Regions from separate parts of the Micromonospora sp. WMMB235 genome, predicted to be linked through region 3. Evidence: riboswitches for the same ligand, from Rfam matches in the RefSeq annotation. Region 3 holds a riboswitch; each other region holds the start of a gene.
The links. A riboswitch is a leader RNA that binds a small molecule or an ion and turns the genes downstream of it on or off. The one in region 3 is predicted to bind cyclic di-AMP.

Region 1: it holds a riboswitch for cyclic di-AMP, as region 3 does, so the genes downstream of both, BFV98_RS30265 (C39 family peptidase) here and BFV98_RS26675 (hypothetical protein) in region 3, are expected to answer to the same signal.
Region 2: it holds a riboswitch for cyclic di-AMP, as region 3 does, so the genes downstream of both, BFV98_RS09640 (C39 family peptidase) here and BFV98_RS26675 (hypothetical protein) in region 3, are expected to answer to the same signal.

The regions. Positions count from the first base shown of each region.
Region 1 is NZ_MDRX01000001.1:6,801,818-6,811,129, forward strand. Features, by position in the region: gene BFV98_RS30255 (MFS transporter) at 1-165, shown strand, start outside; gene BFV98_RS30260 (copper resistance CopC/CopD family protein) at 312-1,826, opposite strand; gene BFV98_RS32095 (hypothetical protein) at 2,157-2,429, opposite strand; cyclic di-AMP (ydaO/yuaA leader) riboswitch at 2,821-2,961, shown strand; gene BFV98_RS30265 (C39 family peptidase) at 3,171-3,971, shown strand; gene BFV98_RS32850 (zinc ribbon domain-containing protein) at 4,389-4,724, opposite strand; gene BFV98_RS32855 (hypothetical protein) at 4,736-5,200, shown strand; gene BFV98_RS30270 (hypothetical protein) at 5,414-5,845, shown strand; gene BFV98_RS31695 (cation transporter) at 6,005-6,232, shown strand; gene ccsB (c-type cytochrome biogenesis protein CcsB) at 6,301-7,230, shown strand; gene BFV98_RS30280 (hypothetical protein) at 7,245-7,787, opposite strand; gene BFV98_RS30285 (hypothetical protein) at 7,859-8,302, shown strand; gene BFV98_RS30290 (PH domain-containing protein) at 8,925-9,312, shown strand, end outside.
Region 2 is NZ_MDRX01000001.1:2,378,300-2,387,611, reverse strand. Features, by position in the region: gene BFV98_RS09655 (acyltransferase) at 1-469, shown strand, start outside; gene BFV98_RS09650 (hypothetical protein) at 550-894, shown strand; gene BFV98_RS09645 (hypothetical protein) at 1,030-1,794, shown strand; cyclic di-AMP (ydaO/yuaA leader) riboswitch at 2,103-2,245, shown strand; gene BFV98_RS09640 (C39 family peptidase) at 2,438-3,292, shown strand; gene BFV98_RS09635 (alpha/beta fold hydrolase) at 3,698-4,444, shown strand; gene BFV98_RS09630 (CDP-glycerol glycerophosphotransferase family protein) at 4,481-6,157, opposite strand; gene BFV98_RS09625 (bifunctional cytidylyltransferase/SDR family oxidoreductase) at 6,177-7,679, opposite strand; gene BFV98_RS09620 (ABC transporter ATP-binding protein) at 7,784-8,584, opposite strand; gene BFV98_RS09615 (ABC transporter permease) at 8,577-9,312, opposite strand, start outside.
Region 3 is NZ_MDRX01000001.1:5,973,323-5,982,634, forward strand. Features, by position in the region: gene BFV98_RS26670 (SRPBCC family protein) at 1-223, shown strand, start outside; gene BFV98_RS26675 (hypothetical protein) at 249-1,322, opposite strand; cyclic di-AMP (ydaO/yuaA leader) riboswitch at 1,327-1,457, opposite strand; gene BFV98_RS26680 (cation diffusion facilitator family transporter) at 1,602-2,516, opposite strand; gene BFV98_RS26685 (AAA family ATPase) at 2,621-4,735, opposite strand; gene BFV98_RS26690 (alpha/beta fold hydrolase) at 4,859-5,773, opposite strand; gene BFV98_RS26695 (carbonic anhydrase) at 5,922-6,545, shown strand; gene BFV98_RS26700 (hypothetical protein) at 6,583-6,912, opposite strand; gene BFV98_RS26705 (DUF3145 domain-containing protein) at 7,240-7,731, shown strand; gene BFV98_RS26710 (glycoside hydrolase family 3 protein) at 7,765-9,312, shown strand, end outside.

The sequences.
Region 1 (9,312 bases), 830 kb from region 3:
GGCGCCGACCGGCTCGGCGATCTGCCCGCCCTCACCGACGGATACTCCGCCGCCTTCGTCGGCGCCGGGATCATCGCCGCCGCAGGCGCCCTCACCGCCGGTCTCACCCTCCGCGCGGCCAAGCGACAGCCTGTTAACGAGGCCGAGACAGTACCCGCGGCCTGACCGAATCCATCAACCGCCTGTCTGACGCCGGTGGATGAGTCTGATCCCGACTGATCCACCGGCGCATTCATACGATCAGCGCCCGACCCACGCGAGGCGGCCCTGGCGGTGAGGTGCCCTCGACTCCTGTCACGCGCTGCTGCCGACTACGTCTCGGCGTTGACGAGGATCGCGGTGACCAGCACGACGGCGACCATCAGCAACGCCTCGACCAGGACAGTGCGGCGTAGCTGATAAGTGGCGTCCATCGCGCGGTCATCCAGCCTGGGCACGACGCGCCGGCTGTTGTACAGCCCGACGAGGGCAACAGCCGCCACCAGGGCGACCTTGACGAGAAGCACCCGCCCCCAGTCGGTGGTCACGAGATGGCCCGGCCGTTCCAGGATCAGCAGGGTCAACGCGACGCCAGCGACACCCGTGAGCGCTACCGCGGCGGTGGCCGGTATGGAGAATCGCACCGCCATTTCGGCGGCACCCGTCGGTACGCCGAGGCGGGCGCGGCTCAGCAACAGGGCAGCCAGGAGAAGAACTCCGCCGACCCACACCGCGGCGGCAATGGTGTGGGCGAAATCGGCCGCCACGACGACGGCCCGAGGTTCCGCGGTGACGGTGTGCCCATCGACCAGAAAGGAACCCAGCAGCAGTGCCACGGTGACCGCCATGAGCACAGGCCGCACCGGTCGCGCTCGCACCCGCTGAACGCCGTCGCCGGCCGCGCTGACGGCGGCAGCCGTCACCAGGTTCCGGGAGTCGGTGGGTATCGCTGCGACGGTCGGAACGGAGTGACGCCCGACCGCGTGCCGGCCCCGAATCAGCGCCGCTTCGAGTGAACCGGACACGAGCAGACCGGCCGCACCGGTGAGTCGCAGGACCAGGCCGGCGGCCACCGGTGTCTGGCTGAGGGCGGTCACCGACGAGGCGCTGGCCGCCGAGGCGAAGGTGCCCTGCTCGCTGAAGACCGCCGCGAGTGCAACCAGCTCAAAGGCCGCTCCAGCCGCCACCGCCAGCCCCGCCGTCCGCACCCAGATCTGCACCACCCGGATGTCACTGCGTGTGCCGACCAGTGTGGTCAACGCGAAGACAAGACCACCGACACCGAGCAGGATCGCCCCGTAGGAAAGCCAACGCCCGACGGCGCCGACAAACCGCACCGGCGCCTGTTCCGCGTCGGCGGTGTGGCCAACAGCGTGTCCTCCCGCGTGTGCCGACGGCGAAGCCGGGGGCACACCTGGCCCACCATGGCCGGCATGTCCGTGCGGGCTGGCTGTTGCCTGGGGTTTAGCGGCCGTTCCGGGCGTCGGGGGAGGCGAGGCCACCGTAAACGTGATGACACCCGTCAGGGGGTGGGCGTCCGGGGCCGCGACGCTCCATCGCAGCTTGAACGTGCCGGTGGTCAGGCGAGCGGTCGGGTGGACCAGCCACGTTCGGCCTCCGTCGGGCGTGTGGCTGGCGGCCGGTAGGCCGATGCCGTTGCCGTCGGAAAGCTTGAATCCCGCTCCTGTGGGCGTGCCGGCGGCGCTGAGCGTCAGCCGGATCTCCTGGACGGCGCCGTCGATCCGCGCGCCGTCGGCCGGAACGGCCCGGAGCAGCTTGAAATGTGCGGCCGCAGGGGAAGCGAACCCGAGGGCCACGATGAGGGCGGGAAACAGCGCCAGCCACACCCGAATTGCCCAGCGCGCGGCGCGACGTGCTGGCGACTGAGGACATGCGAGACCCGGCGATGCAGCAAGCAAGGTCAGGCCGCCCGGCGACGCCGCTGGAAAGGCACTGTTGATCCTTCCGCCAAGGAGGCGCGGGCCGGTGCCCACACATCGCTCCCACGTGGTGCGGTCGCCATCCTAGGTCAACTACTACCCGCCCTTAGTAGGGGCGGGTCAGCTTCGACGATCCAGAAAGTCAGGTTGGGGGAGAGCGCCAGCATGGTGGCATCGCCGACTCGCAACGGCGACGGACTGCGCCGGGAGTGGTGCGAGGCATTGCCGCGGTCCCGGTCAGCCGTGGTCGGGTCGCTCTGTGGCCCCGCGGTGACGGATTTTGAAGCGGGCCACCGCGATCAGCGCGACGATCATGCTCTCGTACGCGGTTCCCACTTGCTTCGCGCGGCGCGCGCCCAACCGTCGGCAGGGCGGCGATCCGGCCTTACGCCGCCCGCCGGGATTGGGTTGATTTTCGTCGAAGCCACGTCGACATTCGAACGTCGAGCTACCCGCGGTCTGCGCGGGCTGACTGCCGGGTGTCACGAGCGCCGCCAACTTCATCTCCATGAACGCCTGTGCGGTAACGGGGAGCTCGCACTGACTTGTGTCTGCGCGCGGCCTCGGCCCGTACCACCACTACCGCCGCTGCTGCCGGCCCGGGTTTGCTGAATTGTGACTGAAATTGGTGTGGGGCTACGTACGGCCGCCCAGGAAACGGCCATTCGGGTGAGTATGCGGCGATCGGCCAAGCAATTGAGCGCCAACAGCATTCCGATGTCCGGTTACGTCCCGAGGGTTCCGCTATAACTGCTCGTCCCATTGAGTGGCATGAGTAACTGGAGGTTCCGATCAGAGTAGCGATGTTCGAGGCTTATGCAGGTGGGAGCCCTTGGCATACGACGTACCCACCGGTAATGTCGGCGCGTCCGGTGCGGTTTCCGATCGCAAGTGGCGACGCCGCTCCGACCCGCCTAATCGTGATCTCATGAACCGGGGACCCAGGCAACACCGGGGTGAATCCGCGAGCCACGGCCCGCGGTAGGGCGTACTTCCCGCCCGAATCCGTCAGCTAACCCGGTAGGCGGCCACGGAAGGAGTGCCAGCCTCGTGCGAAACACCTCCCGATACTCCCCACGCCTCCACGGCATCGCGGTGCCGACACTCGCCTGACTGTGAGTCCCGGCAACTGCCCCCCAGCCCGGCCCACCGGGCGCTCCCCATCCCCGCGGCACCCCGCCCAGTCACAACGTGCGTGAGTTCCTCCGCGCGTCGGGCCGGCCTGTGCCGCTCCAGCCCGTGGAGGAACACATGAAGCACCACATGAAGCGTCAGCTGCGGCGTCTTGTGACCGAGCGCCCGTACAAGATCATCGCCGGCTCCGCCGCGGCGCTCGTGCTCGCCAGCGGCGTCGGCACGGCGCTGGCCGCCACCGATCACAACGCGCCCGTCCGCCAGGGGAACACCGCCGCCGGGCTGGCTCCGCGGCTCGGTGATGTCGCCACCCGCGGCGAGGCTCGCGTCGCCGCCGAGCCGTCGCCGTCAGCGAAGGACAGGGCCACGACCGACCCGGACGTGACCAAGAAGGCGAGGCCGAAGCCTCCGTCGACCAAGGTCCTCGACCACACCTACGAGGCGCAGACTGCCTACTGGAACTGCGGCCCGGCCGCTGTGCGCAACGCGCTCAGCGCGAGCGGCGTCGAGACCACCCAGGACGCGATGGTCGCCCCGCTGAACGCTGGCGAGAACGGCACCAACTCGGCGGAGGACACCACTCGCGGGCTCAACCAGATGGTCAAGGGCAACCCGTACCGGACGCACATGATCCCGGGCCAGGCCGCGACGCCGGCGCAGATCGACCAGCTCCAGGCCGACGTGGTCACCGCCATCACCGACGGCCGTGCCGTGGTCGCCAACACCGTCGGCTCCGCGACCGATACAGACGGCGGCTGGCACTCCTTCCCCGGCGGCCACTACATCGCCGTGGTCGGATATAAGGACGACGGCCGGACGGTGCGGATCGCCGACTCCGCCGACCCGAACATGGCCGCCTACTGGATGACCACCATCGACCTGGCGAACTGGATGGCCACCCGCGGCTACTCCGCCTGATCCCATCTCCGGCCCTCGGGCACCGGCTCGTTCGAGCCGGTGCCCGTCGCCTTTCGGTTCGCGCCCAGTAGCAGGCAGGACGGCACGTCGTGCGCCCTCTGGTATGGCTCAGCCGATCATCTTGTGCGGTCAGGTTAGGTGCCGCCCGACGCGGCGGGCAGGGGCGAACACGTACAGGTCCAGCATGCCGGGTGGGTTGGCCAGGCCGGGGCCGCCGGCGCGAAATCCGAACCAGCCCCTCTGTGGACTTTGGTGCGTCACCGATAACGGCATGACGCCGACACGGGAAACTCCATAGTGCCGCTCGCTGCTATAGGATTACGGCATGAGCACCCATGCTGAGCATGGGTGCCGTGACTTTGTGTCCGAATCCCTCGGACACAACATCTCCACATATTGATCATGGGTTGAACGGGCTCACTTGCCTGAGGCTCCTGTGGTCGGTGTACATCGTTCCTGATCGCAGATGATGCTGATCTTGTTTCTGTGCAGGAGCGCGGCCAGGTCATGCGGGTTCTGGGCGTCGCTGGCGAGGCCGGGATGTCCCATCAGTCGCGCGATGATGTGGTCTTCCCTGAGGTAGAGCATCTTGCGTCGGCCGTTGGTGGGCTGTTGGGTGCTGGTGTGGCCTTGGCGGCATCGGTAGCCCGGACGCTGGTTGATCCAGTGGGATTCCAGTCTTCGGCCGCATGGTGCGCAGCGCAGCAGGCCGGTGAACAGGTAGCGGCGGGCAGTCCCGTCGTGGCTGGCCACAACTGCACACCGTGCTGTTCGAGCAGGGGTGCCAGGTGCTGCAGCTGGTTGGCGGAGAATGCTCGTTCGTATTCGCCGACCACGATCGCGTCGAACCCACGGTGCGGATCGGGGAGCGCGGCCAGCAGCGCGGCGGCCTGCGGACGCTGCCGCCAGCCGCGGCGGCGCGAGCAGCCGGCATCGAAGTACTCGGCGACGATCAGCCCGTGACCGGCGACGAGTTCGCTGGCGCAGTCCCGCTGCCAGTGCCGGGACGTCACCCGGTCTTGATGCTCGATGGTCGACATCCGGCCGTAGAACGCAAACCGCAGACCACCCTGCCGCCGGACGCGCGGCTGCGCGCCGGCGTGCGGCTGGCTGTTGAGCCATCGGGTCATGGGATCCGCGGGATCGTCACTCTGGTGGTCCGACACGCCAACATTTCTACGAAGGATCTTCATGGTCGAGTCGGACAAAAAGTCCGCTGCGCTGGATGAAGGGCTGTCGGGCCGGAGCCGGTGGTAGCCGCCCGAACAAGGCGGTCCAGCTACGACCGCCCGATGCAGGCCGCGCCGACGAGTGGCCCACGGGACTTTCGAACGCGACGTGGTGACGCAGTGGTTCGCCGACCTTGAGATAAGCATCCGGGGCAGGACGGGAACCCGCACCCGCACGACGGCTGCGGCCGTGGAGTGTCGTAGTCTGCGCTGGTGACGTGGGACGGTCCGGCTGGTGCGATGCGCGGCTACCGCGCTGTCGCGGTGGCGGTCGTCGTCGCTGCGGTTCTGGTCCTGCACGCGCTGCAGTGCGCTAGGGGTCTGGACACTGCGACACCTTCGGCGGCTGCCAGTTCCACGACCTCCCTCGCTTCCTACGACGCGTCTGCGGCCCTGAACAGCCTCGCTGATGCCCTCGCCTCCGCCGATCCGGAGGCGACTGACGGGCATCATGCGCCGGCAGATGGCGGGAGCGTGGCCGTGACGGCCTGCCTGCTGTTGCTGGTGATCGGCGGCGCTGTCGTACTGGGGGCATTCCAGCGCTGGGTCCGCCGGCTACCTGTTGGCCGGGGGCTGCGTCACCGGCCGGTGAGCCGGCCTGTGACGGTCCGGCTGCTGTCACTGTTGTGCGTGTCGCGGGTGTAGAACCGGTTTGCGGTTGTGAGCCCGTGGCGGTCCACGCGTCCTGATACGTGGCCGGCTGAGTAGCCGTCGCGGGCCTTCGTTCCTGCCGAGTCTGCCAAACGTGGTCCTGGCCAGTCGGCCAGCAAGCTCGGCTGTCCCTTCGTCGGGTCTGAGGATGCCGTGAACGACACCGTCACTTACATGCTGGCCGTGCGCGGGTTGTGCTGCGACCGTGCGGAGAGCGCAGTACGGCGAATTTTGGAAGATCTGCCGGGGGTGCATCGGGCGCACGTGTCCGCAGCAGCGGGCCGCGCGGTGGTGGACGCCGACCCGGTCGTCGTCACCGCTCCCGTGCTGACCGCGGCGCTCGCCGCGTCCGGCTATCCGTCCCGGCTGGAATCGCTCTGATCTCCGGCCCGCCCGCCGCCTCCTGATCGGGGCGTGCGGTAGCGGGTTGACTCATTCGTGGAGAGTCGATGGCTGCTCTATCTGACAATCTGTTCACTCTTGCTCTCCTCGGCCACCTCACGGCCGTGATCGCCTTTGCCGCGGCCCAGGTGGCACCGCGGCGGGTTGCCGTACCGGTTCCTGCGACGGTGCCTGCGGCTGCCGTCCCGACGATGGCTGCCGTGTCGCGCCGGGTTGCCATCGGGCGCGTCGTCGGCCTGGGCGCGGTCGGGGCGGCCGCGGCGGCGCAGGCCGGCAGCCTGGTCGCCCGGGCGGCCGCGGCGGGGCGCGTGCCGTGGGGAAACATGTACGAGTTCATCGTGGCGGTGACCCTGGTCGGGGTGCTCGCCTGGCTGGTCCTGGCGGTCCGGCGCCCCGCGTTGCGGCCACTGGGCCTGTACGTCGCGGTGTGCGCGTTGGTGCTGCTCGCCGCGGCGGGCCTGCACGTGTACACGCCGGCGGGTCCGCTGGTACCGGCGTTGCAGTCGGTGTGGCTGGCGGTGCACGTCAGCGCCGCCGCAATCGCGTCCGGGTTGTTCCTGATCGGGTTCGTCGCTGCCGTGGCCCTGCTGCTACGGGCGCGTTATGAGCGACGGGGCACGCCGAGATCGGGGGATCTGCGTGACACCTTGGCGGCGCGGCTGCCCGCGATGGCGGTGTGGCGGCGGCTGTCGTTCCGGATGCACGGGGCGGGCTTCCTGGTGTGGACCTTCGCGGTGATGGCCGGAGCGGTGTGGGCGGAGGCGGCGTGGGGCCGCTTCTGGGGCTGGGACCCGAAGGAGACGTGGGCGTTCATCTCCTGGGTGGTGTATGCGGCCTACCTGCACGCGAACGCGACCGCGAGTGTGCGGGCCACCACCGCGGCGTGGGTGGCGGTGGTGGGCTGGGCGACGATGATGTTCAACCTGTTCGCGGTGAACCTGGTGATCTCTGGTCTGCACTCCTACGCGGGGGCCTGAGCCGTGGTCAGCCGCTACTTGACGGGGTTTGCGCCGCGGCCCGCGGCGGTTGTCGCACCTGCGTGCGGCGCGGAGCTCTCCTCGTCGTGCGGCGCGGCGGCGGCCGAGAGCAGCCGGGCGAACAGCTGGGCGGTGCGGGCGCCGGTCATGCCGGTGCCCGTGAACCGGTGGGTCACCCCGTTGACGTGTTCGATCGTGACGGTGATGCCGCCGTTGGCCTGCTCACTGCGGGCCGCGCTGATGTCCCGTACGTGGATGGCGGAGCCGGGGTGGCGCTCGGCGCGCCAGAGCAGCACTGCGGCGACGGCTGCACCGATGCCGCCGGCGATGATCAGGCCGACTGTCGCGGCGGTGGCCCACAGGCCGACGGCCGGGCCGATCGCGTGGCCGACACCGATGGAGATGGCAGCGAGGCCGAGGCCGAGCATCACCGCTCCGGCGGACCAGTGCAGCAGCCTCCGCCAGCGGGTGGCGGCGGGGGTGATCCACACCGTGGTGTCGTCGGAGCGGAGGCTGGCGGTCTCGCCGGAGTCGAGCGCAACGGGGAACACCTTCACGCCGCTACCGTACGTCACGCAGAGAGAGGGCGGACAACATGCCTGGCTTCCCGAGCGGCTATCGTCGGGGCGTGTCGCCCTGGCTTCGTCCCCGCTGGCTCGTTGGCCACGTGCTCGTCGGTGTGGTCGCGGTGGTGTTCCTGCGGCTGGGCTGGTGGCAGTGGCAACACGCGCGGCAGGGCAACACCCTCAGCTACGGGTACGCGTTGCAGTGGCCGCTTTTTGCCGCCTTCGGGGTCTTCTTCTGGGTCAAGGTGGTGCGCGAGCGGTTGAGCCACGCCGACGTCCGACGGCAGGGGGGCAGGCCGCAGGCAGCGGTGCCGTCGCTGGGTCACAGCTGGCGCTTCGAGCGCAGCGACCCGGACGGCGCGGCGCCGGCGCGGATGACGCCCGCCGCTGTGACGCAGACCGACGCCCAGGATCCGCAGGTGGCCGCCTACGAGGACATGCTGCGGTGGCTCAACGACGACCCCCGCCGGCACGTCTCGGACTACCCGGGCTTCCAGGACCGCTAGACCTCGACACCTCGAACGCGCCGCTGCCGGCACGGTCCCGTCGCACCGGCGTCGATGACGGCTGCCGGCTCAGGCAAATGCCGCCAGCGGTCTCCGCGGCGCCGAGCCTGCTGACAGATGTCCGCATCGACACCGTGCCGCCACCACCGCGCCGCTGCGCAGACAACCACCTGCGGCCGCGCCTGTGCGAAGGTCGTCACTCCAGTGCCGTGAGGCGTCCCGCCGGCGGCTCCCGCCACGCTGCTCTCCGGCTGCCCGCGGACGCGGCCGCGCCCGATAGGCAGCTCCTGGCGTCGGGCCTCGCCTCGACGACCATGCGTGGTTCTGCCGGCCGCTGCTCGTCGAAGTCACGCCTCGACCGTCGGTCGCGGCCCACGCGTGGGCGTCCTCGACCGGTGGCGGACGAGCGCCGCTGCGGTGTGCTTCCGCCCGGCCCGCCTTGCCAGCCGACCGGCATGGCTAGCGACGGCCCGTGCGGCCGAACACCCGACGTTGACCACGAGGACCAGGAGGGTCTGTGAACATGAGTACGCCGGCGACAGCCGGGCACGACGATCCGGCGGCCGGGGACGTGACGGTGCGGCCGAGGCGGATACGGCAGATCAGCCTGGGCGCCGCAGCGGTGATCCTGGCGATCAACGTGTACGCGGGGCTCACCTTGAGTGGAACCACCTCCAACGGGGGAAAACTGTTTCCCGCCGACCGGTGGGCAGTCATCGGGGTCGGGGTGTTATTCACCGGGCTGACCCTGCTGCCGTGGCGGCTGCGGGTGCAGGCCGACGTCGAGCGGGTGCGGGTGCGCAACCTGCTCGGTGATGTCACCGTGCCGTGGCAGGTGGTGGAGCGGGTTCGGTTCGACCGCAAGGCGGTGTGGGCGTCGCTGGATCTGGTCAACGGCGACGTGGTGCCGCTGCTGAGCGTGCAGGTGATCGACCACGCGGACGCCGTCGCTGCCGTCAGACGTCTGCGAACCCTGCTCGCCGCCGCCCGGGCCATGGATGCGGACGGGG
Region 2 (9,312 bases), 3.6 Mb from region 3:
CGAGTTCTGGGCGGCGCTGCTCGCTGTCGCGTACCTGCTGGTCATCGCCGCCGCGGCGGACGCCGACGTGCGCGGCCGCCCCACCCCCTGGCGGTCCCGGGCGATGGTCTGGCTCGGTGAGGTCTCGTTCGCCTTCTACCTGGTGCACGTGCTCGTCATGGTCACAGTGCTGCGGCTGACCGGGCACTGGGGGACCGGGCTGCCCGGCTGGCGCGGCCCGGTCGCGGTGCTCGGCTTCCTGGTGGTCACGCTCGCGCTGGCCGCCGCGCTCCACCGCTGGGTGGAGACACCGATGATGCGCCTGCTCGGCCCGTCCCGCCGGGCCCGCGCGGCGTCGCGCGCACCGGCCGTGCCGGCTCCGCGCGAGCCCGCCGAGGCCGCCACCAGCCCGGCCGCCGACGGCGGCGCGAGGCCCGTCACCGGTCCGGCCGAGGACATCGAGTACGCCGGGCGGCGTCGCCCGGACTGACACGCGCACACGTCCGCCGGTCGATCCGCGACACGCCGTGCGGCGGTGCGTTCGTGGGGGATCGGCGGTAATTTGTACCCGTGCTTCCGATCGCGCTCACCTGCCCCGTGTGGTGGGTGGCGCGCTGGACCGCCCGGATGCTCGCCAGTCTCGCCGTGGTCGTCGCCTGTTCGTTCGGCGCCGCCACGCTGCCGGCCGGTGTCGCCGCTGCCGCCCCGGCTCCGGCGGTCGCCGCCTCGACGTACACGGTCACCGGCGCCTCGACCGCGACGCGGCCGGAGGCCGACCGCGTGGCCGAGCGGCAGGCCGCTCCCGCCGGGGTTCCGGCGCCCGCGCCCCGGGCGGCCGCCCCGGCCGTCGTGGAGCCGGTCCCGGCCGGACGGGCCGTCGCACCGGCCGGCCCGCGGGCACCGCCCGCCCGCTGACCCGCTCACGGGCCGCGCCCGTTCTCCGCACCCACCGCACGTCATCCCCGCACCCGCCCCGGCGGCCCTCCACCGGCCCGCCCCGGCGAGGTCGTGCGGGTCCTCCCGCCAGGTCCTTCCCGTGAGGTGCCGACCATGTCGCAGACCGCTCTGTACCACTTCCTCACCTCCGTGCCCGAGGCCGCCGCCATCTGGTCCTTCCTCCTGCTGCTCGCCTTGGGCCTGCTCGCCGCGCTCGTCGCCCGGCCCGAACGCGACCCCGCGCCGGAGACCGCCCCCGAGCCGCCCGACGCCGACGCCGCCCGCCGCGACGACCTGACCCGGTACGCCGAGGAGGTGGCGGTGGCCGCCGCCGGGGCCGCCCAGACGGCCCGTCGCCGCCGGGAGCAGTGGCTGGCCGCGCAGGACGAGGCGGACCGGGCCTGGACCGCGTACGACGAGGCGGACGCCGCCGCCCGCCGCCTCGCCGGCGCCGCCGCGCTGGCCGCGCCGCGCACGCCACGAACCCCTGCGGAGTACGCGGCCCGGGAGCGCTGGCTGCGCCACGCCGCCATGACGGCGCACTGGCGGGGCGACCTGACCGCCCGTCAGCTCGCCGACGTGCTGGCGCGCCGCAACGGGTGGGATCCGCGCCGGCACCCGGCCGAGCAGGAGATCGTGCTGGCCCGCACCGTCAGGGACGGGCGCCGGGCCGGATGGGAGAGCGCCGCCGCGCGGGAGCGGGCAGCCTGGCGGGACGCGGAACTGGCCGCCGAGGCCGCCCGGACACTCGCCGCCGAGGCGTACGCGGCCACAGTGGCGCTGCGGCCCGCCCCGGCGTACCGGAGCGCGACGCCGAGCGCCCAGCCGGTGCCCGCGTCGGTCCGTAACGCCCGCTGGCGCCCGGCCCGGGTCGGCTGAGACGGCCATCTCGACCGAATCGTTACCCGGAACGTGGTGAGCCCGGTCACCCGGTTCACCGAAACGGGCGCCGGGCGCAGAACGGGTCATCGAGTATCGCGATTGCAGGCCGGGTGGTCGTCGTCTGTCCGCTTTCCGCCGCCGGGCGCCGTCGAAACTGCTTGTCCCATTGAGTGAAGTCAGTAACCGGGTGTTCCGAAATCCGTTACCACGGATCACGTTTACGCAGGTGGGAGCGCTTGGCAGGGGACATACCCACCGGTAGTGTCGGCGCGTCCGATGCGGTAATCGATCGCCGACGGCGACGCCGCACCGACCCGCCTAATCGTGTTCCACGAACCGGGGACCCATGAGCACCATCGGGGTGAATCCGCGAGCCCACGGCCCGCGGTAGGGCGTACTTCCCGCCCGAATCCGTCAGCTAACCCGGTCGGCGGCCACGGAAGGAGTACCCCGCGTGCCCACCCCTCGATCGTCCCCCCGCCTCCACGGCGAAGCGGTGCCCGCGCGCGCCTGACGCGCGACCGGCAACCGCCCCCTGGGCGCCCGGCATCACGGGCGTTCCCGATCCCCCGGCCATCCGGCCCCGCCAGCACGTGTGAGTTCCTCCGCGTGCCGGGCCGGCGTGTGCCGCTCACGCCCCGTGGAGGATTTCGTGAAGCACCACCTGAAGCGTCAGCTGCGACGGATCGTCACCGAACGCCCGTACCAGATCATCGCCGGATCGGCCGCCGCGCTCGTGCTGGCCGCCGGCGCCGGCACCGTCGCCACCGCCGGCGACGACGCCCCGGTCCAGGAGAACACCGCCGCGGTCGCCGACCTCGGCGCCGCCCGCCTCGGCGAGCAGCCCGCCAGCCGCAGCGAGGCCCGCATCGCCGTACCGCAGGCGTCGCCCAGCGCCTCCGCCTCGCCCAGCGCGTCGCCGAGCGCCTCCCCGTCGGCCAAGGTCACGGCCGACCCGGACACCACGCCCAAGGCCAAGCCGAAGCCGCCGTCGAGCAAGTCGCTCGACTACGACTACCAGGCCCAGATCAACTACTTCTACTGCGGCCCGGCCGCCGTGCGCAACGCGCTCAGCGCCGCCGGCGTCGAGCGCAGCCAGGACGCGCTCGCCGGCCCCCTCGGCACCACCGAGATGGGCACCAACTCGGCCGAGGACACCACTCGGGTGCTCAACCAGCAGGTCAAGGGCAACCCGTACCGGACCCGCATGATTCCCGGCTCGGCCACCCCGGCGCAGATGGACCGCCTCCAGGCCGACGTGGTCGAGGCGATCAGCAACGGCCGCGGGGTCGTCGCGAACGTCGCCGGTACGGCCACCGACACCAACGGCGGTTGGCACTCGTTCCCTGGTGGCCACTACGTCGCGGTGGTCGGCTACAAGGACGACGGCCGGACCGTACGGATCGCCGACTCGGCCGACCCGTCGCTGCCCTCGTACTGGATCACCACGATCGACCTGGCGCACTGGATCGCCAGCCGCGGCTACTCCGCCTGACCGTCCCGCACGCCCGAAGGCCGGCACCCCATCCCGGGGTGCCGGCCTTCCCCGTCCCGCCCTCCCTCGCCCCCGTCCCCGCCTCGCCCCTCGCCCCGCCCGGCCCTGGCGCGGCCCCGGCGCGGCCCTCATGCGGCCTTGGCGCGCCGATCTTGGACTTGTGGCGCCCAGTTTGTCTGGCTCGCCCGCTATGGAAGGTGCCACAACTCCAAGATCGACGGTGGGGGGAGTGTGGGCGGCCGGAGCCGGAGCGAGGGGGCGCCAGGGGCGAGGACGGCGCGGGGCGAGGGCGGCGCGGGGGCGAGGGCGGACCGGGGGCGGGGTGTGGGCGAGCCGGGGCGAGGGTGGGGTGGGTCGGCGGGTTCGGTCTCGCGTGTCCGGGGCGGGCGGTGGCAGACTGCGCCAATGGGCGATGCGACGGGGAAGCGGCACCTGATTCTCCTGCACGGCATGGGTGCCACAGGCGAGGTGTGGCTGCCCTGGGCGCCGCTGCTGGAACGCCGCTGGCCCGGCCGCTGGCTCGCCCCCGACCTGGCGGGTCACGGCTGGTCGCCGCCGCTCGACGGCTACTCGTTCGAGGCCCTGGCCCAGCGCGTGGTCGACGGGCTCGGCCCGGTCCGGCTCGGCCCCGAGGACCGGCTGGTGCTGCTCGGGCACTCGCTCGGCGGGGTGGTGGCGCTGGCGCTCGCGGCCCGGCAGCGAGGGCTTCCGGTCGACGCGGTGGTCGGGCTCGGCATCAAGGCGGTCTGGTCCCCGGCCGAGCTGGCGAAGTCGGCGGAACTGGCCGCCCGGCCGGTCACCTGGTTCGCCACCCGTGACGAGGCGGCCCGCCGCTACCTGCGCGTGTCCGGGCTCGCCGGGCTGTTCGCCCCGGACCATCCGGTGGTGGAGGCGGGGCTGCGGCGGGAGGACGGCCGCTGGCGGCTCGCCATGGACCCGGCGGCGTTCGCGGTCGGGGAGCCCCGGCTGCCGGTGCTGCTGGCCGCCACCGACGTGCCGGTGCTGCTGGCCCGGGGCGAGCTGGACCCGATGGTGACCGACGCGCAGCTCAAGGAACTGGGCGTGCCGGTGGCCACGCTGCCCGGGCTGGGCCACAACGCGCACGTCGAGGACCCGGAGGCGGTGCTCGCCCTGCTCGACCCGTACCTCTGAGCGGGCGAGCCGGCCCGCGACGGGCCGCCCGCGTTTCTAGCCGGCCGCGCGCGGCGCCGGGACCGCCCAGTCGGGTTCCAGCTCGCGGCGGGCGGCGGACAGGAACGCCTCGGCGTAGGCGTCGGCGGGGAAGTCGCCCAGGTAGCGGGTCCGCGCCGTCCAGCGCTGCGCCGCCTTCGGGTCGGCGTCCAGCAGGTCGGTGAGCACCTCGTCCACGTTGGACATGTCACGCCGCAGCACGTAGCCGGACGCCGCGAGCGGGAACCGCTCGACGAAGTGCTCGCCGTCGGCGCCGGTGTCGGTGACCGCGTACGGCTTGCCGGAGTAGAGCCAGTCGGAGATGACCCCTGACACGTCGGAGACCAGCGCGTCGGCGCGGTTGACGCACTCGGTGAGCGTCAGCTCGCGGGCCGCGGCGGCGCCCCACAGGTGCGGCCGGCCGGTCTTCGCCCGGTCCGCGGCGAGCAGTTCGGTGAGCCGGGCGAGCTGGCGGGCCGAGGCCGGGTTCTTGCCGGTGTACGGGTGGGCGCGCAGGATCACCGCGGCGCCCCTGTCGATCAACCGGCGGATCAGCGTCTCGGCCACCGGCAGCGAGCAGTAGTTCGCGTCGGCGTGGTGCCCGGTCCAGGTCGGGGTGTAGAGGACCGTGGGGTGCGCCGGCGAGGTGACCGGCTCCCGGCGTACCTCGATCGCCTCGACCTGGGGCCGGCCGACCACGACGAACTTGTCGGCGGGGATCTCCACGCCGGCGCGGGCGTACCTGTCGATCGCGGCCTGCCCGGCCACGAAGATCTTGTCGAAGATGGCCGAGACCGGGTTGGCGCTGGGGGCCTTGTCGCTGTCGCCGTGGTGCAGCTGCACGTGGGTGAGCTGGTTGAACCGGATCAGGTGGGCGTTCTTCGCGCCGTGGTTGACGTAGAACGCGACCCGCAGGCTGGGCACCAGCGCCTCGTCGAGCGCCTTCAGGGTTGGGCAGAGGACCACCGGCGCGCGGGTGGCGGCGGCCACCGCGGGCAGGAGCTCCGGCTCGCGCAGCACCACCACGAACGGGCGGCCGATCCGTTCCAGGTACGGCAGCCACATGGTGACCTGGTACTCCGAGCCGGGTGGCGCGGAGAAGTGCAGCACGAACTCGGGCTGATGGCGGCGCAGTGCCCGGCCGACCGGGCCGCCTCCGGCGGGCGGCCGGAACCGGCGCCGGGCGAGGTCCAGCGCGACCGCACCGCATCCGGCGCCGACGAGCAGTGCGGCGACCAGCGCCGTCCAGGCGGGCAGCGTCAGGGCGGCGGCGAGCGCCACCACGGCGAGCAGCACCAGCAGCGCGTCGCCGAGCCGGGCGGCGACCACGGGTGTCCACGTGCGGACCGGCAGGTTCGCCGCCCGGATCTCCAGTGCGCCGGCCTGCCGCAGCGGGCCGACCAGCAGCACCAGGCCGAGCAGCACCAGCGCGGTGGCGGCGAGTGCCGGGTCGAACCCGTCGTCGAGGCGCCGGGCGTAGCCGACCAGGATGCCGGCGGCGACGAGCACCGTCTCGGCGAGCCCGTCGGCGGACGGCCGGACCCGGCGCTCCCAGGCGGTGGCGGCCAGCGCCGCGACCGCCAGGGCCAGGCCCCAGCCGGTGGCGCCGGTGAGCGCCACGACGAGGAAGGCCAGCACCGCCAGCCCGGTGGTTAGCCCCCGGGCGAGCAGCTTGCGGACCAGGTCACCACGCATCTGGTACGTCCCGTCGGGTTCAGGCGTCGGCGGACAGCTCGGACCGGTGCGGGCCCGGCTGCGCCGGCACGGCGGCCACCTGCTCGCCGGGGGACCGGCGCACGTCGACCACCTGGCCGGTCAGGTCGGAGATCAGCACGTCCAGGGACGCCTGCGCGACCGCCTCGGAGGAGAGCAGCGTGTGCTCCGGCTCCTCGCCGAACGCCCGCGTCCGCATCGGGGTGGCGGTGCGTTCCGGGTTGACGCAGTTGACCCGTACGCCGAACTCGGCCCACTCGTCGGCGAGCGCCTGGGTCAGGTTGACCAGCGCGGCCTTGGTGGCCGAGTAGAGCGCGTAGCGGGCCCGGCCCCGGGTGTAGGAGCTGGACGTGTAGAGCAGCAACTGGCCCTTTGTCTGCTGGAGGTACGGCAGGGACTGGCGCGCGATGGTGACCGGCCCGACGAAGTTGACGTGCAGGAGACGGTCCATCGTCTCGGAGTCCATCTCGGCCAGCGCGCCCTTCTCCAGGATGCCGGCGGTGACCACCACGTGGTCGATCCGGCCGGTGGCCTCGAACGCTGTCTTCAGCGCGGCGGCCACGTCCTCGGCGCGCTCGACGTGCGTGCCGGTGGTGGAGCGGCTGAACGGGAAGACCTGGGCGCCGTAGCCGCGGGCCAGTTCGGCCAGGTCGTGGCCGATGCCGTAGCTGCCGCCGAAGACCACGATGGTCCGGCCGGTCAGCTCCTCGGCGTAGCTGCGGTGGTCGGTCAGCCGGGGCGCCTGCGCGGCGGCGAGCTGGAACAGCTTGTCGGCCAGGTGCACGTCGACCGGGTGGGTGACCTTGATGTTCTCGTCCGAGCCGTCGATCACCTTGATCGGCGTGCCGGGCAGGTAGCGCAGCACCACGCCGCAGTCGTCGGTGGCGGCGAAGTCGGGGTCGCCCTCGGCGCGGCGGTACGCCTCGCGGATGGTGCCGGAGCGGAACGCCTGCGGGGTCTGGCCGCGGCGCAGCCGGGAGCGGACCGGGATATCGGTGATGCAGTCGTCCGCGTCGACCTGGATGATCGTGTCGGCGGACGGGATGGCCACGTCGACAGCCGAGTACGTCCAGAGCGCGTTGACGCACTCGCGCACGATCCGGGCGCTGACCAGCGGGCGGACCGCGTCGTGGAAGAGGATGTTGACGTCGCCCTCGCCGACCGCGTCGAGCGCGATCCGGGTGGTGTCGTTGCGGGTCTCGCCGCCCTCGATCACCTTGGTGACCTTGCGGAAGCCGGCGTCGGCGACGATGCGCCGCGCGTCGTCGACGTGACCGGTGGCCATCAGCACGATGATCTCGTCGATCTCCGGCGCGGCCTCGAAGACGGCGAGGGTGTGCTCGATGATCGGCTTACCGGCGATCTTGAGGAGCTGCTTCGGGATGCCCAGCCCGAGGCGCGTGCCGGTCCCCCCGGCCAGGATCACGGCCACCGTACGCGCGGGGCGCCAGGGTGCCGGGCTCGCCGGCGCGGCGTCCGGTGCGGTGGTGTGGTCCTGCGTCATTGCCGTACCTCACTCTGGGTGAAAGGGGATGGATCCGAAAACCTTAACGCGTACGCCGGAGCGCACCGCTCCGGGCGGAACCCGGTGCGGTGCGCTCCAGGGCGCTACTTCTGGTTCTCGTACGCGTCGCAGACCTCCTTGGTGGGGCCGTCCATCTTCAGGACGCCGCTCTCCAACCAGATGGTCCGCTCGCAGGTGTCCCGGATCGAGCCGATCGAGTGGCTGACCAGGAAGACCGTGCCGGCGCTGTCGCGCAGCTCGCGGACCCGCTGCTCGCTGCGGACCCGGAACTTGCGGTCGCCGGTGGCCAGTGCCTCGTCGATGAGCAGCACGTCGTGCTTCTTCGCCGAGGAGATCGCGAAGCGCAGCCGCGCGCCCATGCCGGAGGAGTAGGTGCGCATCGGCAGCGAGGCGAAGTCGCCGCGCTCGTTGATCCCGGAGAACTCGATGATCTCCGGGGCGATCCGCTTGACCTCCTCCGGCGGCATGCCCATGGCCAGGCAGCCGAGCACCACGTTGCGCTCGCCGGACAGGTCGTTCAGCAGCGCGGCGTTCACGCCGAGCAGCGACGGCTGGCCCTTGGTGTAGACGGCGCCGCGGGCCGGCGGGAGCAGCCCGGCGATGGCGCGCAGCAGCGTGGACTTGCCGGAGCCGTTGCTGCCGATCAGGCCGATCGCCTCACCCTCGTACGCGGTGAAGCTCACGCCCTTGACCGCGTGCACCTCGCGGATGTTCGGCGCCTTGGTGCGGGAGACGATCCGCTTGAGCGCGGAGACCGGGGTGGTGCCGCCGCTCGCGCCCTTGTGGATCCGGTAGATCACGTGCACGTCGTCCACCACCACCGTGGGGACGCGACCCGAGTCGGTCACCGGGCCGGCGTTCAGCGGCAGGGTCTGCTCAGCCACGGCCGTACTCCTTCTCTCCGCGCCAGAAGTAGACGAACCCGCCGATGCCCATCACGACCGCCCAGAACAGGCCCATCGCCCACAGCTTCAGCGGGGAGCTGATCAGGTTCGGCTGGTGCGAGTCGAGCAGCGCGTAGCGGGCCAGCTCGATGAAGACCAGCGGCGGGTTCCACTCCAGGATGTTCGCCGCCCAGTTCGGCAGGTGCTCGCGGATGAGCGCCACCGGGTAGAGCACGCCCGAGGCGTACAGCCAGGTGCGCATCACGAACGGCATGACCTGCTTGAGGTCGGTGGCCTTGGAGCCGAGTCGGGCCATCACCATGCTCAGCCCGACGTTGAAGATCGTCTGGAGCAGCAGCATGGGGACGATCAGCACCCAGCGGAAGGTGATCGGCTCGCCGGTCAGCAGCACGATCGCGGCCAGCACCACCATCGACATGAGCAGCTGCTGGAGCTGGACCAGCGTCACGGTGATCGGCAGCGCGGCCCGCGGGAACTGGAGCGCCCGGATCAGGCCCAGGTTTCCGGTGATTGCGCTGGTGCCGTTGGACGCCGCGGTCTGGGTGAAGATGAAGATGAAGATGCCGGTGCACAGGTACGCGATGAAGTTCGGCACGTTCCGGTGCTGGGCCAGGATCACGCCGAAGATCAGGAAGTAGACCGCCGCGTTGGTGAGCGGTGTCAGCACCTGCCAGAGCTGACCGAGCTGGGTGTTGCTCAGCGAGGAG
Region 3 (9,312 bases):
CGGCGAGGACGAGGTCGTCACAGTGGCGCGTCAGCAGCCCGCGACGACGGTCCGCAACCACACCCGGCTGCGCGACGAGCCGGACGGCACGGTACGCATCGACGTGGAGATCACGCTCACCGCTCCGGCGCCACTGTTCGGGTACGCGTTCCGCCAGGCCCGGGCGGCTCACCTGGGCCTGGCGGCTCGTCTCGGAGCGACCCTGGAGGGCCGGCCGGCCTGATCCGGCCGGCCCTCTCGGGGCGCGCTCAGTACACCGACAGGTGCACGTGGTTGGTGTGGTCGCTGGACGGGTCGCCGTTGCCGCCGCTGTACGACTTCCACCCGCTGCTGGGCAGCCAGATCTGCTTGAACCAGATCACGTAGAGCACGGCGAGCGGGTCGGCGTTGCGCACGAAGTATGCGGCCAGGTTGTTGCCGTACGTCCGGTCACCACCGGTGGCCACGCCGCCGAAGCCGTTCTTCTGCGCGGCGAAGTCGCAGGCCCGCCCCTTCGGGTGCTCACCAGAGCCGCTGGGCCGGTGGCACGAGACGTACCGGGTGAAGCCCGCCGCCTTGGCCTGTTGCAGCGCGTGCAGCGTTCGCGGGGTGATGCAGCCGTTCGCCGGGGTCGGGTCGTTGACGCTGCACGACTCCGACGGCCAGGAGCCGTCCGAGTTGCGCGGTGCCGGCTTCGCGTTCTTGCTGGAGGTGCCCTGGACGCTGCCACCGCCGCTGCTGCTGCGCGAGGCCCGGTCGTTCGCCACCTCCAGGGCGCGCTCGGCCTGCTCCTTGCGCTTGGCCATCACCGTCACCTGCTTGCGCTGCTCGCGGATCTCTCCGTCGAGCTGGGCGCGGGTGCGGGTGGCCTCGTCCCGGGTGGTGATCAGGTCGCGCAGCGTACGGTCCTCGTGCGCGGCGACCTGCTCCAGCGCGGCGGCCCGGTCCATGAAGCCCTCCGGGCTGCTGCTGCCGAGCAGCGCCCCGGCGGTCCCCAGACGGCCGTTGCGGTACGCCACGGCGGCGATCTCGCCGACCTTGGCGTCGCGTACGGCCAGCTCGGCGCCGACCGTCTTGAGTTGTTCGTTCAGCTGCTTCTGGCGGCTCACCGACCGGTTCAGCGCGGCTTTCGCCTCCAGCCAGCCCTTGCTGGCCGCGTCGAGCTGGGCACGCAGTTCGGGCGTGCCACCCTCGTCGTCGCCGGGCGCTGCGGCGAGCAGGCCGGTCGCCGGCGCCGCCGAGGCGGGGGAGACCGGAACGGTCGCGACGCCGAGGGTCAGCGTCGCGACGAGCAGGGCCGCCAACCGGGCGGCCGTCCGTCGTACAGGTGCCACTGGGGGCATTCACACGTCCTTCCGTCAACGCCGACCGGGTTAGCTGACGGGTTCGGGACGGAAGATCCCTACCGCTGACGCGGATGCACCCCACGTACGTGGTTCCCCGGCTCGTCCCTGCGGACGATTAGGCGACGGCCGCCCCACCGGGGCCGGGTGGCGCCCGCGGGTGCGGCCGCGACCGAGACTACCGGCGCTGCCCGGGCACGGCTCCGTGGAGCAGTGCCACTAGGCGGGGCAAAACCGGCATAAGACTACATTAGCCACAGTGATTTAAGTGTGTCCTAATCACCACTCGGTCTGTCCGCACACTCCGGCCGACGCTCCGGGTTCGACCTGCAACGTGGCGTGATCGATGGAGAAGTCCTCGTGCAGGGCGGCCCGCGCGGCGGCCAGCACCACGCCCGGGTCCACGCCCGGATCGGTGGTCAGGTGCGCCGAGGCCACCTCCATGCCCGAGGTGAGCGTCCAGACGTGCAGGTCGTGCACCTCGGCCACGCCCGGTACGGCGGCCAGCCGGTCGTGCACGGCGGTGACCTGGAGGTGCTCCGGCGCGGCCTGCACCAGGATGCGCAGCGCGGCCCGGCCGAGCCGCCAGGTGCGCGGCAGGATGAACAGGCCGATGCCGACGGCGACCAGTGGGTCCGCCCACCACCAGTCGGTCGCCGCGATGACCAGCGCGGCGGCGATCACGCCGAGCGAGCCGAGCAGGTCGCCGAGCACCTCCAGGTACGCCCCGCGCAGGTTGATGCTCTCCTTCGACCCGGCGCGCAGCAGCGCGAACGCGACGATGTTGGCGAGCAGGCCGAGCACCGCCACCACGAGCATCGGGCCGGCCAGCACCTCCGGCGGCTCGCCGAACCGGCGTACCGCCTCGACCAGGACGTAGATGGCGACGGCGCCGAGCAGCACGGCGTTGGCGAGGGCGGCGAGCACCTCCAGCCGGTAGAGCCCGAACGTGCGCTGCGGGTCGGTGCCGGCGCGGCGGGTCGCGGTGATCGCGGCGAGGGCCATGCCGATGCCGAGGACGTCGGTGAACATGTGCCCGGCGTCGGAGAGCAGGGCCAGCGAGCCGGTCGTGAAGGCGGCCACCGCCTCGACCACCATCAGGGCGGCGAGCAGCGCGAAGGCGGCCCAGAGGCGGCCCCGGTGGCGGTGCGCCGCGTTGGTCACCGCGCCGCTGTGGTCATGACCTGCGCCCACGCCAACACCCTTCCTGCCCCGTACCGGCCAGGCCCAATGTATGTTCACATCGCTATGTATGCAACTGAACGATGGGTGACCGCCGGGTCACCGTCGGGTGTCCGTCAGGAGGGGTCGAGCGTGGTGAGACGCTGGGTGGCCCGGGACAGCGCCACGTAGAGCGTGCGGACACCCGAGCCGGGGTCGGCCCGGATCTCGCTCGGCGCCACCAGCACCACGCCGTCGTACTCCATGCCCTTGGCCTGCAGGCTGGTCACCACCTGGAGGCGGCCCGCGCCGAGCCCGCCCAGCCAGCCGGCCACCTCGTCCCGGCGCGGCACCGGCGTGATCACCCCGACGGTGCCCTCCACCTGCGCGAGCAGCGCCTCGGCCGCCTCGACGGTGGCCGCCGGCAGGTCGGCGGCGGGCACCGTGCGCTCGACCGGCGGCACGCCGGTGGACCGCACCGCGTCGGGCAGCGGCAGGTCCGGGTAGAGCCGGCGGATCTCCGCCGCCGCCACCGCGAAGATCTCCGCAGAGTTGCGGTAGTTGGTGGTCAGCTCGTAGCGGTGCCGCTTGCGCCGGCCCAGCGCCTGGTCCCGGGCCCGGTCCAGCTCCTGCGGGTCGCCGGTCCAGGCGGTCTGCGCCGGGTCGCCGACCACCGTCCAGGACGCCAGCCGCCCGCGCCGGCCGACCATCCGCCACTGCATCGGCGAGACGTCCTGCGACTCGTCCACCACCACGTGCGCGTAGTCGCGGTAGTCGTCCGGACGCTCCCGCGCCGCCGCGCGGGCGGCGCGCTGCCGATCGGCGTACGTGCTCAGCTCGCGCACGCCACCGGCGAGCTGGTACGGGTCGCGCTTGGGGCGGGCCCGCCGCACCGGCTTGCCGAGCAGCGCGTCCAGCTCGTCCAGCAGCGCGATGTCGGCCACCGTCAGCCCTTCGGTCGCGAGGCTCCGGTACGCGTCGCCGAGCAGCCGGATCTCCGCCGAGGAGAGGATCCCACCGGCGTAGCGGCGCAGCCGGTCCGGGCGGGCCAGCCAGTCCAGCACGTGCCTCGGGTGCAGCCGGGGCCACCAGGCCTTGAGGAACTCGCGGAACTCCGGCCGTTCGATGATCTCGTCCTCGAACGCGGGCTGCTCCGGCAGGCGTCCCACCCGCAGCGTGCGGGCCTGCGCGTAGAGCGCGGCGAGCACCGCGTCGAACGCCGCCCGGCGTACCTCGTTGCGGCGTGCCCCACGGGCCAGCGTCCGGTCCCGGATCGCGTCCAGCGCGGGGCGTTCCAGGCGCAGCAGCTCGCCCCGGTAGAGCAGGCGCAGCTCGGCGGGGGAGTCCGGCACCGCGTCGCGTACCGCGCGTTCCAGCACCCGGCGCATCCGCAGCGAACCCTTCACCGCCGCCACGTCCGGCGGATCGGTCCGGGACGCGGACAGGCCGGGGAACAGCGAGCCCAGCGAGTGCAGCGTGGCGGTCTCCTCGCCCAGCGACGGCAGCACCGAGGCGATGTACTCGACGAACACGCCGGACGGGCCGACCACCAGGATGCCGCCGCCGGCGTACCGGGCCCGGTCGGAGTAGAGCAGGTACGCGGCCCGGTGCAGCGCCACCGCCGTCTTCCCGGTACCGGGGCCGCCGGAGACGATCGTGACGCCGTTGCCGGGGGAACGGATCGCCTCGTCCTGCTCGCGCTGGATCGTGGCGACGATGTCGCGCATGCCCCGGCCGGTGGCCCGGGACAGCGTGGCCAGCAGCGCCCCGTCACCGACCACCGCCATGTCCGGCGGCGCGGCCTCCGGGTCCAGCAGGTCGTCCTCGATCCGGGTGACCTTCTCGGACGCGGACTGGATCGTGCGCCGGCGCACCACACCGCGCGGCTCGGCGGGCGTGGCCTGGTAGAACGCGGCGGCGGCGGGGGCCCGCCAGTCCACCACCAGCGTCTCCGCGTCCACGCCCCGCACGCCGAGACGGCCGACGTGCAGCACCTGCCCGGTACGCAGGTCCAGCCGGCCGAACACCAGCCCCTCGTGCTCGGCGTCCAGCACGTGCCGGCGCTGGGCGGCGTGGAAGACCATCGCGTCCCGCTCGACCAGCGCGCCGAAGTTGCCGACCCGGGCCAGCCGGTAGCCCTCCCGCTCGGCGTCGGCCGCCGACCGGCGCAGTTCGGCCAGCCGGGCGTACACCCGGTCGAGGTGGCGCTGCTCGGCGGCGATCTCCCGGTCCAGCGTGGTCTGGTCGGTCAACGCGGATGCTCCTGTGTTCGGAGGGCACGACGGGCTGAATGAGGGTACGGGCCGCCGGCAACCGCCACGCCGGGGCATGCCGCGCACGTGGCGTACGTCAGTGCCGCTCGCGAGCGGAGACGCTCAGAGGCGGGTCGCCGGGCGGCCGGCCAGCACCCGGTCCAGCACGCCGGCGAGGGCGGCGTTCACCTCGTCGGGGCGCTCCATCATGAGCATGTGCCCGGCACCCGGGCAGACGGTCAGCTCCGTGGTGGGCAGCGCCGCCGCGATCGACTCGGCGCAGGGCGGCGGGGTGAGCCGGTCCCGGTCCCCGACCAGCGCGGCGGCCGGCAGCCCGCCGAGCGCGGCGAGCGTCTCCAGCCGGTGCTGGGCGCCGATCGAGGCGCGGAAACCGCCGATCGAGCGCAGCGTGGCCCGGGCCACCGCTGAGGTGACCAGCCGGATGTCGGCCGGGTCGCAGCGGTCGCCGAACAGCATCCAGCGGATGCTCGGGCGCAGCGCGCGCAGCAGCGCGTGCGGGGGCCGCCAGCCGCCGCAGCGGGCCAGCACCCCGGCGCCTGTCGTCTCGGCCAGGCGGATCAGCCGGGTGATCCGGGGGGAGAGGCCGTACGCGGTGTGCGTGTGCCCCTCGGCGGTGGTGGAGACGAAGACCAGCCCGGCGGTACGCGCGGCGAACCGGCCGGGGTGCCGGTGGGCGTACTCCATCACCGTCATCCCGCCCATCGAGTGCCCGACCAGGACGATCGGACCGGACGGGACGATCTCGTCGATCACCGCCGCCAGGTCGTCACCGAGCTGCGCGAGGGTGGCGTCGCGCAGCGCCAGGCAGCTCGACCGGCCGTGGCCGCGCGCGTCGTACGTGACCAGGCGGACCCGGCCGCCGAAGCGTTCCCGCAGCTCGGCGACCTGACGGTGCCAGCTGCGCCCGTCCAGCGTCCAGCCGTGCAGCAGGACGGCGGTCACCTCGGCGTCGACCGGCCCGGTGACGCTGACGTGCAGGCGTACGTCGTCGGGGAGCCGCAGTTCCAGGTCCGGCATCGTCCACCTCCCGGGCCCGCCGATGTGTGTCCACCGGATGACCCGGCGGTGACACCGGCGTTACCCGCCATGAGACCACGGCAACCGGCCCGGAGAGAAGATTCCCGTCCGGCCCCACGAGGTCGGATCGGTGACCAGGCTGGGAGGCATGCCGTCCACCAGCCCGCGCGCCGCGCTGGCCGAGCTGCTCTCCGGCAACCGCCGTTTCGTCAGCGGGCAGCCGGTGCACGGGCACGACGTCACCGCCGCCGCGGCGGCGGCCTCCGGCGACCAGCAGCCGTACGCGGTGGTGCTGGGCTGTATCGACTCCCGGGTGCCGTTGGAGGCGATCTTCGACCAGACGTTCGGTTCGATCTGCGTGATCCGTACCGGCGGGCACGTGCTGGACCGGGCCGTCCGGGGCTCGATCGAGTACGTGGTGGAGCAACTGGGCGTACGCCTGGTGATGGTGCTGGGCCACGAGCGCTGCGGCGCGGTCGGCTCGACCGTCGAGGCGCTGCGCACCGGACGCCGGCCCGGCGGAGACCTCGCGTACGTGGTGGACCGGATCGCCCCGGCGGTCACCGACGTCGGGGTGGACGACCCGGACGCGCATCCGCTGGCGATCCGCCGCCACGTCCGGCGCACGGTGGCGGCGTTGCGCCGCGACGACCGGCTGGCCGGGCCGGTGGACGCAGGTGAGCTGGCAGTGGAGGGCGCGCTCTACGACCTGGCCACGGGCGAGGTGACGCTGTTGCCGCAGGAGCAGACGCGAAACCGCCCGCCGGGGTGATCCCGGCGGGCGGTCGCGGTGGTGCGGGTGAGAGCGCTCAGCCCTCGAAGACGCCGGCCTCGACGAGGCGCTTCTCGGTGGCGTCCCAGCCGTGGTCCGGGTAGGACGCGGCCAGGCCGTTGATCTCGGCGCGGATCTTGGCGGCGTGGCCGGCGGCGGCCAGCACGCGGATCTCCTCGACGAAGGCGTCGGAGTCGGTGCGCAGGTGCGCGGTCTTGCCGTTGGTCAGGTTGCGCACGTAGGCGTGCTTGCCGCCGTTGAGCGGGATCAGGTACTTGAACTCGCCCAGCACGCTGAGGGCGCCACCCTGGCCAGCCTGGCCGGCCCGGACGGACGCGCGCGCGGTCTTAGAGGTGTTGCTCGCCACGGAGGTACTCCTTGCAGACGTACGGTGGGGACGGAAGCCGTCCGGGGGCTGTATGCGGATGACGCCCGGGTGGGCGCCGGCCCGCGAAGATGTACGGCGGCACAGAACCGCCCAGAGAACTGTACACGACCACGACACCTGGCTGGTCGTCGCGGCGTCAGAGGGCACAACCAGGTCCACCACCCGGGTATTTCCCGCTCCGGGGCCCGGCGAATTTTCCGATTCGCTGGCGCACCACCAGTCACACGGGTCATCATGTGTGCCAGGTACCACTCGGTAGGACGAGGTCGTAGGGGAAGACGCACCTCGGCTCATCGGGAGGTCACCGTGCCAACGCGTGGCGTCGTATACGTCCACTCGACCCCGCTCGCCGTGTGCTCGCACGTCGAGTGGGCGATCGCGCGCGTCCTCGCCGCGCCGGTCAACCTGCACTGGACGGCGCAGCCCGCCGACCCGGGCGCCCGCCGCGCCGAGTGCGGCTGGACCGGCAGCCCGGGGACCGGCGCGGAGCTGGCCGCTGCCCTCCGGCAGTGGCCCATGATCCGTTTCGAGGTCACCGAGGAACCCAGTCCCGGCGTCGACGGCGAGCGCTTCATGTACGTACCGGGCCGCGGCCTGTTCCGCGCCGCTGTCGGCGCGGCCGGCGACATCCAGCTCGGCGAGGACCGGCTCCGCAGCCTGATGGCCGCCGCACGCAGCCCGGAGGCGCTGGCCCACGCCCTGGACAAGGCGCTCGGCACCGCCTGGGACGCCGAACTGGAGCCCTACCGGTACGCCGGGGACGGTGCTCCGGTGACGCTGCTCACCCGGGTCGGGTGACGGCGGCCGAGTTGCCCCGATACGGTGGGCCGCGTGTCGATTTCCCCGCGGCGCTCCGCCGTCGCGCTCGCCGCACTGACCGCGCTGCTCGTCTCCGGGTGCTCGGACGGGCCGGACCGGCCCCGACCTGCCCCGACGAGCCCGGCGCCGTCGTCCGCAGCGCCCGCGCCGAGTGACCCGCCGGCCGCCGATCCGGCCGCCCGCGCGGCCGCGCTCGTCGGCACGCTGAGCGACGAGGACCTGGTCGGGCAGGTGCTGATGCCGTACGCGTACGGCAGCTCGGCCACCGAGGTGTCGGCCGGGTCGGCCGCCGGGAACCGGGCGCTGGCAGGGGTCGACACCCCCGCCGAGATGGTGGCGAAGTACCGGCTCGGCGGGCTGATCCTGGTCGGCTTCAGCGCCGACGACCCGACCTCGGGCAACCAGGCCACCACGAACGTGGACAACCCCAAGCAGGTCCGTGCGCTCACCGACGGACTGCGCGCCGCCGCCGGCAAGCTGCCCGCGGGTGCCGCGCCGTTCCTGATCGGCACCGACCAGGAGTACGGCGTGGTCACCCGGATCACCGACGGGGTGACGCTGCTGCCCAGCCCGCTCGCCGCCGGCGCCGCCGGGAACCCGGCGCTGACCGAGGCCGCCTGGCGGGCCGCCGGGGCAGAGCTGGCCGCCATGGGCGTCAACCTCGACTTCGCGCCGGTCGCCGACGTGCTGGCGACCCGCAGCGCGGTGATCGGCTCCCGGTCCTTCGGCGCCGACCCGGCGACCGCGTCCCCCCAGGTGGCGGGCGCGGTACGCGGCCTGCAGGCCGAGGGCGTCGGTGCCGCGGTCAAGCACTTCCCCGGGCACGGCCTGAGCGCCGAGGACTCGCACACCGAACTGCCGGTGATCAAGCAGTCCCGCGCCGAGCTGGACCGCCTCGCGTTCCCGCCGTTCCGGGCCGGCATCGGCGCCGGGGCCATGGCGGTGATGTCGGCCCACCTGGACGTCAAGGCAGTCGACCCGGGCACCCCTGCCACGTTCTCCCGCAAGCTGCTCACCGACGTGCTGCGCGGCCAGCTCGGCTTCCAGGGCGTGGTGATCACCGACGGGATGAACATGGCCCCGGCGAAGAAGTGGTCGCCGGGCGAGGCCGCCGTACGCGCGCTCAACGCCGGCAACGACCTCATCCTGATGACCCCGAACGTCACCCAGGCGTACGACGGGCTGCGCGCCGCGCTCAAGGACGGCTCGCTGCCCCGCGCCCGCCTGGTCGAGGCGGTCACCCGGGTGCTGACCATGAAGTTCCGGCTGGCCGGGCGGGACGCGCCCGCGCTGTCCACGCTCGACGGCGCAGCCCACCGCAAGGCCGCCGACGACCTGGCCACCGCCGCCGTGACTGTGCTGCGCGGCAAGTGCGGCGGGGCGGTGACCGGCCCGGTGAGCGTGACCTCCTCCGGCGGCCGGGAGCGCACCCGCAAGCTGCTGACCGAGGCGCTCACCGCGGCCGGGGTCAAGGTGGTGCCCTCCGGCGGCACGGTGGTGCACCTGGTCGGTTACGGCGACGGCGCGAAGGACCTGAGCGCCGGCGCCGCCGTGACGGTG